Regions from separate parts of the Kocuria sp. CPCC 204721 genome, predicted to be linked through region 1. Evidence: riboswitches for the same ligand, from Rfam matches in the RefSeq annotation. Region 1 holds a riboswitch; each other region holds the start of a gene.
The links. Region 1 has a riboswitch for S-adenosylmethionine ahead of RF637_RS10325 (O-acetylhomoserine aminocarboxypropyltransferase/cysteine synthase family protein). Riboswitches for the same ligand answer to the same signal wherever they lie in the genome.
Positions count from the first base shown of each region.

Region 2: another riboswitch for S-adenosylmethionine. It lies ahead of RF637_RS09655 (MetQ/NlpA family ABC transporter substrate-binding protein); the one in region 1 lies ahead of RF637_RS10325 (O-acetylhomoserine aminocarboxypropyltransferase/cysteine synthase family protein).
Region 3: another riboswitch for S-adenosylmethionine. It lies ahead of RF637_RS11645 (bifunctional o-acetylhomoserine/o-acetylserine sulfhydrylase); the one in region 1 lies ahead of RF637_RS10325 (O-acetylhomoserine aminocarboxypropyltransferase/cysteine synthase family protein).
Region 4: another riboswitch for S-adenosylmethionine. It lies ahead of RF637_RS06695 (hypothetical protein); the one in region 1 lies ahead of RF637_RS10325 (O-acetylhomoserine aminocarboxypropyltransferase/cysteine synthase family protein).

Region 1 is NZ_JAVKPO010000011.1:39,542-41,732, reverse strand. Features, by position in the region: gene RF637_RS10330 (succinate dehydrogenase/fumarate reductase iron-sulfur subunit) at 1-613, shown strand, start outside; SAM riboswitch class I at 984-1,081, shown strand; gene RF637_RS10325 (O-acetylhomoserine aminocarboxypropyltransferase/cysteine synthase family protein) at 1,143-2,191, shown strand, end outside.
Region 2 is NZ_JAVKPO010000009.1:75,411-77,601, forward strand. Features, by position in the region: gene RF637_RS09650 (methionine ABC transporter ATP-binding protein) at 1-110, opposite strand, end outside; gene RF637_RS09655 (MetQ/NlpA family ABC transporter substrate-binding protein) at 107-991, opposite strand; SAM riboswitch class IV at 1,087-1,201, opposite strand; gene dxr (1-deoxy-D-xylulose-5-phosphate reductoisomerase) at 1,255-2,191, opposite strand, start outside.
Region 3 is NZ_JAVKPO010000015.1:30,732-32,922, reverse strand. Features, by position in the region: gene RF637_RS11645 (bifunctional o-acetylhomoserine/o-acetylserine sulfhydrylase) at 1-1,138, opposite strand, end outside; SAM riboswitch class IV at 1,215-1,335, opposite strand; gene RF637_RS11640 (hypothetical protein) at 1,300-1,641, opposite strand; gene RF637_RS11635 (hypothetical protein) at 1,717-2,118, opposite strand.
Region 4 is NZ_JAVKPO010000005.1:68,513-70,703, reverse strand. Features, by position in the region: gene RF637_RS06700 (glycosyltransferase family 4 protein) at 1-540, shown strand, start outside; SAM riboswitch class IV at 652-794, shown strand; gene RF637_RS06695 (hypothetical protein) at 815-1,093, shown strand; gene RF637_RS06690 (BCCT family transporter) at 1,208-1,882, opposite strand; gene RF637_RS06685 (hypothetical protein) at 2,149-2,191, opposite strand, start outside.

The DNA of each region.
Region 1 (2,191 bases):
CGAGGAGATGAGCGTGCTCGAATTGCTCGATGCCGTCAACGAGACGCTCGAGCGCCAGGGTGCAGAGCCGGTGAGCTTCGACGACGGCTGTCGCGAGGGCATCTGCGGCAAGTGCGGCGTGACCGTGGACGGCGTGGCCCACGGGCCGGAGAAGAACCGGGCCTCGTGCACGCAGTCGCTCAGAGCCTACCGGGACGGGGACGAGATCTGCATCGAGCCCCTGCGCGCGGGAGCATTCCCGGTCAAGAAGGACCTGTCCGTGGACAAGAAGGCCCTGCGGCGCGTGGCCAAGGAGGCCAAGTTCCCGGTCGCGATGAAGGCATTGAACACCGCTGGGTGCATCAGTTGCGGCGCGTGCGTGGCCGCGTGCCCCAACGGCTCGGGCCAGCTCTACGTGGGCACGCTGCTCAAGGAACTGCCGCCGCTCGCCAAGACGCCCGAGGAACGCGACGAGCGCTCGAGCAAGGTGCTCGACGCCGCCGAGCACGAGTTCGGCCCGTGCTCCCTGCTGGGCGATTGCACGGAGGTCTGCCCGGCGGGGCTGCCACTCGAGAACCTCACCGCGGTGGCGCGGGAGAACCTGCGCCGGAAGGACCCCGAGAAGTACGGCTGAGTTCCGCCCCGAAGCCAGCGAGCTCACCAGCAGTCGGCGACCCCACGGGCGGGAAGTTCACCGCTTTCACCGCGGGCCCCACCGACCGGGGGCCGAACCGCGGACGGGCGGGTCAGCCCTTGCGCCACCGGGGAAGGGGCAGCCGCAACGGCCCGGCGGGACGCGCGGTGGTGCGGGCCGCCGAGCGTGAGTCCTCGACCACCGTGGCATCCGAGATCCTGCGGGCCAGAGAACGCTGGAACCTGTTCTGTAGCGTGACCTTCGCGGCGGGGCACCCGTGGCGCGCGCCCTCTGAATCAATCGCACCCGCTTTCGGGTGGCTGCGATCCGCACGGTTTGGTCCGTCACCCACGCGCGCGACACAATAGACGCACCATCCCGAGCGGCCGAGAGACCTGGATCCATGACGCCGCAGCAACCCGCAGTGCTCGGCCAACTGCACGGTGCTACCGCCAGGACCGATGGAGTGCTGCGCGGCCCCGGGCAGCTGTCGGACGGGAGCCGTACCCGGCCGACGAGGAGGACATCCATGGCCGAGCACCAGTTCGGTTTCCGCACCCGCGCCCTGCACGCCGGCGGCACCCCGGACGCCGAGCACGGCGCCCGCTCCGTGCCCATCTACCAGACCAGCTCGTTCGTCTTCAAGGACGCCGACGACGCCGCCAACCTGTTCGCGCTGCAGAAGTACGGCAACATTTACTCGCGCATCGGCAACCCCACCGTGGCGGCCCTGGAAGAGCGCATCGCCTCCCTCGAGGGCGGGATCGGGGCGGTCGCCACGTCCTCCGGGATGGCCGCCGAGTTCATCACGTTCGCCGCGCTGTGTGGCCAGGGTGACCACGTGGTGGCCTCGTCCCAGCTCTACGGCGGAACGGTCACCCAGCTGGACGTGACCCTGCGTCGCTTCGGTGTGGAAACCACCTTCGTCCCCGGGACCGACCCGGCGGACTACAAGGCTGCGATCACCGAGCACACCAAGGCCGTGTACACCGAACTCGTGGCCAACCCGTCCGGCGAGATCGCCGATCTGGAGGGGCTCGCCGCGGTGGCCCGCGAGGCGGGTGTCCCGCTGATCGTGGACGCGACCCTCAACACCCCGTACCTGTGCCGCCCGTTCGAGCACGGCGCGGACATCGTGATCCACTCGATCACCAAGTTCCTGGGCGGGCACGGTAACACTCTGGGCGGCGTGGTGGTCGAATCCGGCCGCTTCGACTGGGGCAACGGGAAGTTCCCGGCCATGACCGAACCGGTTCCCTCGTACAACAACGTGACGTGGTGGGGGAACTTCGGTGAGTACGGATTCCTGACCAAGCTCCGTTCCGAGCAGCTGCGCGACATCGGGGCGTCCCTGACCCCGCAGGCCGCGTGGAACCTGCTGCAGGGTGTGGAGACCCTCCCCCAGCGCATGGACGCCCACGTGGCCAACGCGCAGGAGGTCGTGCAGTGGCTCGCCACGGATCCACGCATCTCCTACGTCAATTACGCGGGACTCGAGGACCACCCCCACCACGAACGCGCGCAGAAGTACCTGCCCCACGGCATCGGATCCGTCTTCGCCTTCGGTGTGGCTGGCAC
Region 2 (2,191 bases), on a different contig from region 1:
ACGGAGTCCACCGCGGTCACGGTGCGCGGGCGGCGTTTGGACCCCGTGACGAAGACCTTGCTCACGTCCCGGAAACTGACCAGGGTGTCCGCCGTGGCGGACGGGCTCACTTGGTCTGCTCCTTGAGGTCCTGCGAGTAGCGGGCCAGCAAGTCCTTGAGCTCCTGCTGATCCACCTTGGTGGGCACCGCGGTGCCCTTGGTCTCGGTCTTCTCCGCGTCCTGGACCTTGTCGTCGTAGTAGAAGCTCGCGACCTTCTTCAGGGTCTCGTTGTCCGCGTTCGCCTCGGTCGCGGCGAAGAGGTTGTCGTACACCTTGGCGCTGTCCGCGGTGGGATCGTCCTGAGCCAGCGCGGACTTGGGATCGATGTTCGCGCGGTCCAGGAAGTCGTTGTTGACCACGGAGGCGGCCACGGAGTCCATGGACAGCACGGTCTGCTCGGCGGAGACCGGGCGGACCGTGACCTTGGACTTGGCGGTGTCGATGTCCTGCTCGGTGGGGGCGATCGTGTCCTTGGTGAACTCCACGAGACCCTGCTGGTGCAAGAGGTTCAGGGCGCGGGACAGGTTGATCGAGTCGTTCGGCACGGCGATCTCGTCACCCTGCTTGAAGTCACCCACGGATTTCACGCTCTTGGAGTACAGCCCCAGCGGGAAGATGGACGTGGAGCCCACGGGAGTGATGGTGTCCCCGGCGTTGTTGTTGTAATCGGCGAGGTACGCGATGTGCTGGAACCAGTTCATGTCGATGTCACCGCTCTTCAGAGCGGGGTTCGGCTGGCTGTAGTCACTGAAGTCCACGTACTCGACCGTGATGTCGTTGTCCGCGGCGACCTGCTTCAACGCTTCCTGCACAGGGGTCGAGCCCACGATCCCGACGGTGATCTTGCCGTCCGCGGCCGGGTCCGAGTTTTCGGAGCCGCCGCCGCACGCGGTGAGGGTGAGGCCCAGGGTGGTGGCCAACACGACGGGAATCAAACGCTTGGTTCGCATGATCATGCCTTTCCAGGGGTCTGTGACGGGGACTCGCGGGGCGAACAGTCCCCCCTGGATGAGGGCACAGGGACGGGTACGTGCTGATTTCCGGGGAACCGCACTTGCCGTGATCTGTTGCAACCGCGACCGGATGGTCATCTGGGGCACCCCGCTACGGGAGAGGGTTGCCGTCCGGCCAGCCAGAGCTACGCGCCGGATCTCGTCATCCACCCGGAATTCTAGCATGGCCCTGCCATGGGCCGACGACCGCCGGAAGGGCCCTATGCCATCCCGGCGATACGTTCGTCCGCGCGGGCCCGGGCCCACTCCTCCGCCCCCAGGACGTCCTCAAGGGTGGGCCGCGTGACGCCGTCGTGATCCTCCAGCACACGCTCGACCATGTCCACGATCTGCGTGAAGCCGAGCGCCCCGCGGTGGAACGCGTGCACGGCCTGCTCGTTGGCGGCGTTGAACACCGCGGGCCACGTCCCGCCGCGCGAACCCGCGTGCTTCATGAGCTCCACGGCGGGGAACACCTGCGAATCGAGCGGTTCGAACGTCCACTGTGCGGCCCGGGTCCAGTCGCACCCCGCGGCGGCACCGGTCACGCGGTGGGGCCAGCCGATTCCGAGCGCGATGGGCAGGCGCATGTCCGGCGGGGACGCCTGCGCCAGGGTGGATCCGTCCACGAACTCCACCATGGAGTGCACGACCGATTGCGGATGCACCGTGACGTCGATCCGGTCCAGGGGGACGTCGAACAGTAGGCTCGCCTCGAGCACCTCCAGTGCCTTGTTGACCATGGTCGCGGAGTTCGTGGTGACCATGACCCCCATGTCCCACGTGGGGTGCTGCAGGGCCTGTTCGGGTGTCACGCGCGTGAGCTGCTCGCGCGTCATGCCGCGGAACGGTCCGCCGGACGCCGTGAGCACGAGCCGGCGCACCTCGGAGGCCGTCCCGGAGCGCAGGGCCTGGGCGATCGCCGAGTGTTCGGAGTCCACGGGGATCAGCGCGTCCTCGAGGCCCGTGTCCGCCGCGGCGCGCAACACGAGCGGACCGCCCGCGATCAGGGACTCCTTGTTCGCGAGCGCCACCCGCCGACCCGCTCCCAGCGCCGCCAGGGTGGGTGCGAGCCCGATGCTCCCGGTGATCCCGTTCAGCACGAGGTCCGAACCCTCCCACTGCGCGATCCGGGTTGCAGCGTCCGGCCCGTACAGG
Region 3 (2,191 bases), on a different contig from region 1:
GGCTCAGGGCGTCCACGAACGCGACACCGGCGTCCCGGCCGCCGTCGAGCACGAAACCGAGCACCGACCCGGCACCGTTGGGCGCGTACTTCAGGGCGCGGTCGTGCCAGCGCGAGGACTCGAGACCGGCGTAGGACACCGAGCGCACCTCGGGGCGGGCCTCGAGCCACTCGGCGACCTTCTGCGCGTTGGCCACGTGACGTTCCATGCGCAACGACAGCGTCTCGATGCCCTGCTCGATCAAGAACGCGTTGAACGGAGAGATCGAGGTCCCCAGATCACGCAGCAACTGCACGCGCGCTTTGAGGATGTACGAGAGGTTGACGCCGAAGGCCCCGTCCGCACCGAGATCGCGGGCGTAGACGAGCCCGTTGTACGTCTCGTCCGGTTGGTTGAAACCGGGGAAGCGCTCGGGGTCCCGCGAGTAGTCGAACGCTCCGGTGTCCACGATGAACCCGCCGATCGCCGTGCCGTGGCCGCCCAGGAACTTGGTGGCCGAGTGCAGCACGATGTCCGCGCCCCACTCGATGGGCCGCACCAAGTAGGGCGTGGCGATCGTGTTGTCCACGATGAGCGGGACACCCGCCTCGTGGGCGATCCCGGCGATCGTCTCGATGTCGAGCACGTCGTTGCGGGGGTTCGGGATGGATTCACCGAAGAACGCCACGGTGTTCTCGCGCACCGCGTCCCGCCACTGCGCGGGATTGTCCGGGTCCGAGACGAACGTGGTCTCCACGCCCATGCGCGGCAGCGTGTGCTTGAGCAGGTTGTACGACCCGCCGTACAGGGACGGGCTGGCCACCACGTGGGTTCCGGCGCCGCCCAGGTTGAGGATCGCGAGCGTGGCCGCGGCCTGTCCGGAGGAGACCATCAGGGCCCCCACGCCGCCCTCGAGGGACGCGACCCGGTTCTCCACGACCTCCGTGGTGGGGTTGGTCAGGCGCGAGTAGATGGGGCCCATCTCCTCGAGCGCGAACCGGGCCGCCGCCGTGCGGGCGTCCGGGAACACGAAGGACGTGGTCTGGTGGATCGGCAGGGCGCGCGACCCGGTCACAGGGTCGGGGTTCTGGCCCGCGTGGATCTGTCGGGTTTCGAACGACCAGCCCTGGGGATTGTCGGGGGTGGGAGCGGTGCTCATGGCCGTACTCCTTCTCGGAGGGATCAGGGGTCCGGTGGCGATCCGCACGGTGCCCGTGCTGTGACCGGGCACCAACGACCCGCGCTTGCCGCATGACGTCGGTCGACGCCACGGCCAGGTCCTCACCCAGGGCACCCCACCGCGGAAGGGAGGGTTGCCGGTCAGCTAGCTGGGGCTTCGCGCTGACTCTCGTGACCTATTACCTCATTGTCCGAACCCGGCGGGGCGGGAGTCAAGCCGGGGACGCTGCGAGCGGGCTCGGGGTCAGTGGCCGCTCGTTCCTGCTGTTCCATCTCCCGGGTGTGCAGTTCCCGGTCCTTCATCTCACGTGGATGGACGTAGAACAGACCCGTGAGCACCGCGATCACGAACACCGCGAGCATCACGAAGAACAACGGCCGCACGCCGGTCAGGTAGATGACGGGGATGGCCAGCACCGTGACCAACCCGCCCCCGAAGAACGGTTCGAACACCAGCTGCTTGTAACCGAACGCCTCGAACACCGGGTCTTGGCCTCCGGGCCCACCACGCGCATGAGGATCAGCCCGGTGGCGGTCACACCCATGGACTGGCGGAAGTCACCGATACCGCGCCCGAATTAGTAGCGACCGATGATGTGGGGTGCCAACCACAGGAAAATGGCCACGTTGAACGCGATGCCGACCACCGCCAGGATGGTGAACGCCGCCAGCCACGGCCGCGATGGACATGTGCAGGGAGAACGGTTCCACGGAGGACGGGCGGCTGGTCATGGTGCCGGCGGGGTAGTACTCGTCGCTGCGGAACAGGCCGTTCTCGCCCCACGGCCCGTCGAAGCGGCCCAGCACCTGCGGGCCCAGGAGCAGGAGGATCGCGCCGCCGATGATGGAGCTCGGCAGGAACAGGCTCTGGACCCAACCCACCTTGACGTGCACGAACTTCCCCAGGAGCAGGGCGACTCGGAGGATCAGGAGTGTGAAACCGACGGCATTTGCGGACACGGGAACCACCTCGTAGTGATCGGGATCGATATCGGTCTCAGGTCACATAGCGAGGGCCCGGTCGGAGACTCCC
Region 4 (2,191 bases), on a different contig from region 1:
TACGTGGGGCGGTTGGCCCCCGAGAAGCAGGTCGCGGACCTCGCCGCGATCGACGCCCTGCCGGACACCCGGCTCGTGATCATCGGTTCCGGCCCCGGGAAGGAGTCGCTGCGCTCGGTATTGCCCAACGCGCACTTCGAGGGCTTCCTCACGGGCACCGAACTCGCCACGGCCATGGCGTCGCTGGACGTGTTCGTGCACCCCGGTGAGCACGAGACGTTCTGCCAGACCATCCAGGAAGCCATGGCCTCCGGGGTCCCAGTGGTGGCCGTGGGCCGCGGCGGCCCCCTGGACCTCGTGGACTCTTCGCGTAACGGGTGGCTCTACGCCCCGGGTGACCTGGCCGGGTTGCGCGAGCGCGTCCGGGACCTCGCGGGCGACGACGCCAAACGCCTCGCCTTCGCGCGCACCGCCCACCAGTGCGTGCAGGAGCGCACGTGGGGTGCCGTGTGCGAGCAGTTGCTGGGCCACTACGAGCGCGCTCGCACGGTCACCTCCCGGATGCGCGGTACGCGCGGGGCCGGCCTGCGCACCCCGTGAGAAACGCCGCCGGGTGCCAGATGTTACTCAACAGAAGCTTGATTAAGTTTTGATGACATTCTCGGTCCGCGCCTGGCTGGTCCCCCGAATCCACGGATAGGCTCGAATCAGCTTCACGAGATGCGCCCGCGCAACGACAAGGACGTCACCGCGCGCCCAGAGCTCCAACTCGGCGTACGCCAACCCTCGGTTCAGGGGTGGATTGGATGACGAAGCGGCCGGGGCCACACGTGTGGTTCCGGCAAGCGACCGGAAAAATCAGAGGCCCGACATCATGAACACGACAACCCAGAAATCCCACCCCGACACCCGCGAACAGTGGGTGGACGTCACCGTTCAGGCGGACCCCGCCCGGCACGTGGTGTCCATCACGGGATCGGACGGTCACGAGCACGAGTACTTCGCGGACGACGCCCGTGAGGTCGCACTCGCCGCACAGCACACACGGGGGCGCGGCCAGTGGTGCGCCAAGTACAGCAGACTCCTGGTCCCCGGGGCGTCCCGGGTGACCGGCGGGGTGTCCTTCTACAAGCTGGAGCCCTTGCCCGCGTAGTCCTCGCGAGCACGGTCCCCGCGACCGCGAACTCCACGGTCGGGTGTGGCCCGGGTCCGGACGGACCCGGGCCACACCCATGTTCTCAGCCTGCTCGGTTCTTGGCGGCCGTGCTCACCGGGCGGTCGCGTCCCGGTCCTGGGCGATCAGCTCGGCGGCGCGTTCACCGATCATGAAGACCGTGATCTTCGGGTTCACCGTCACGAGCTCGGATATCACCGAGGCGTCTGCCACGCGCAATCCGCTCACGCCCTTGACGATCGCATCCAGCAGGAACGCCGTGCGCCCGGTGATGAGCACGTACAGCATGAGCCCGATCGCCAGGATGATGTTCAGCTCGGAAAGCCGCCGGGTGCCCTTGTCCACCCCAAAGATGGTCCCGAGCAGCGCCGCGGTGTCCACGGCGTCGCCGGCGGCACCGTGGATCCGGCACCCGATCAGGGGGTAGAGAGCGGAGCGGATGCTCAGCGGCATGCCGAAGCGGTAGGCGAAGTAGCCGAATGCCATGCCCATCAGGGCGTACATGGCCCACCCCGTGAACAGGTTGAACTGGGGTTTCGCGTGGTCCGGGCCCATCTTGATCGTGCCGTGCCTGCTGTCCGCGACCAGGATCACGAACACGATCACGAGAGCGGCCGTGAGGATGTAGAACCACCCCAGCCGGGAGGCGACCCACGCGACCACGCCGCCGATCACGGCGTCGGCGTGCTCGGGTGCCTCCGTGGCCCAGGCGGACGGCGAGACAAGCAGGGTTGCCGCGGCAACGAAGACCCGCCAGTTGACGGGCAACCGGGGTGGCGCAGAGCGAGGGGCCCGGACGGGGCGGGCGGATCCGCGACGGGCGACGAGCCCGGGCGTGGGTGACGGATGGACGAGGAATCGTGTGTGGTCACGTCGGGGATGCGGGTCGGACGTCGGACGACCCGGGGTTGAGGCGCCTTACTACCAGCCGTTAGTCATGGCACGCCACCTCACTGTAGGGGAGGGCCGCGCAGCAGCCGAATGCAGCCGCGCGGCCCCACGAGCACACCCCCCGTTCGCCCGGGGCGGCACTGTCAGCCCAGCAGCTTGGCCACGAGGGCGCTCGCGAACTCCTCG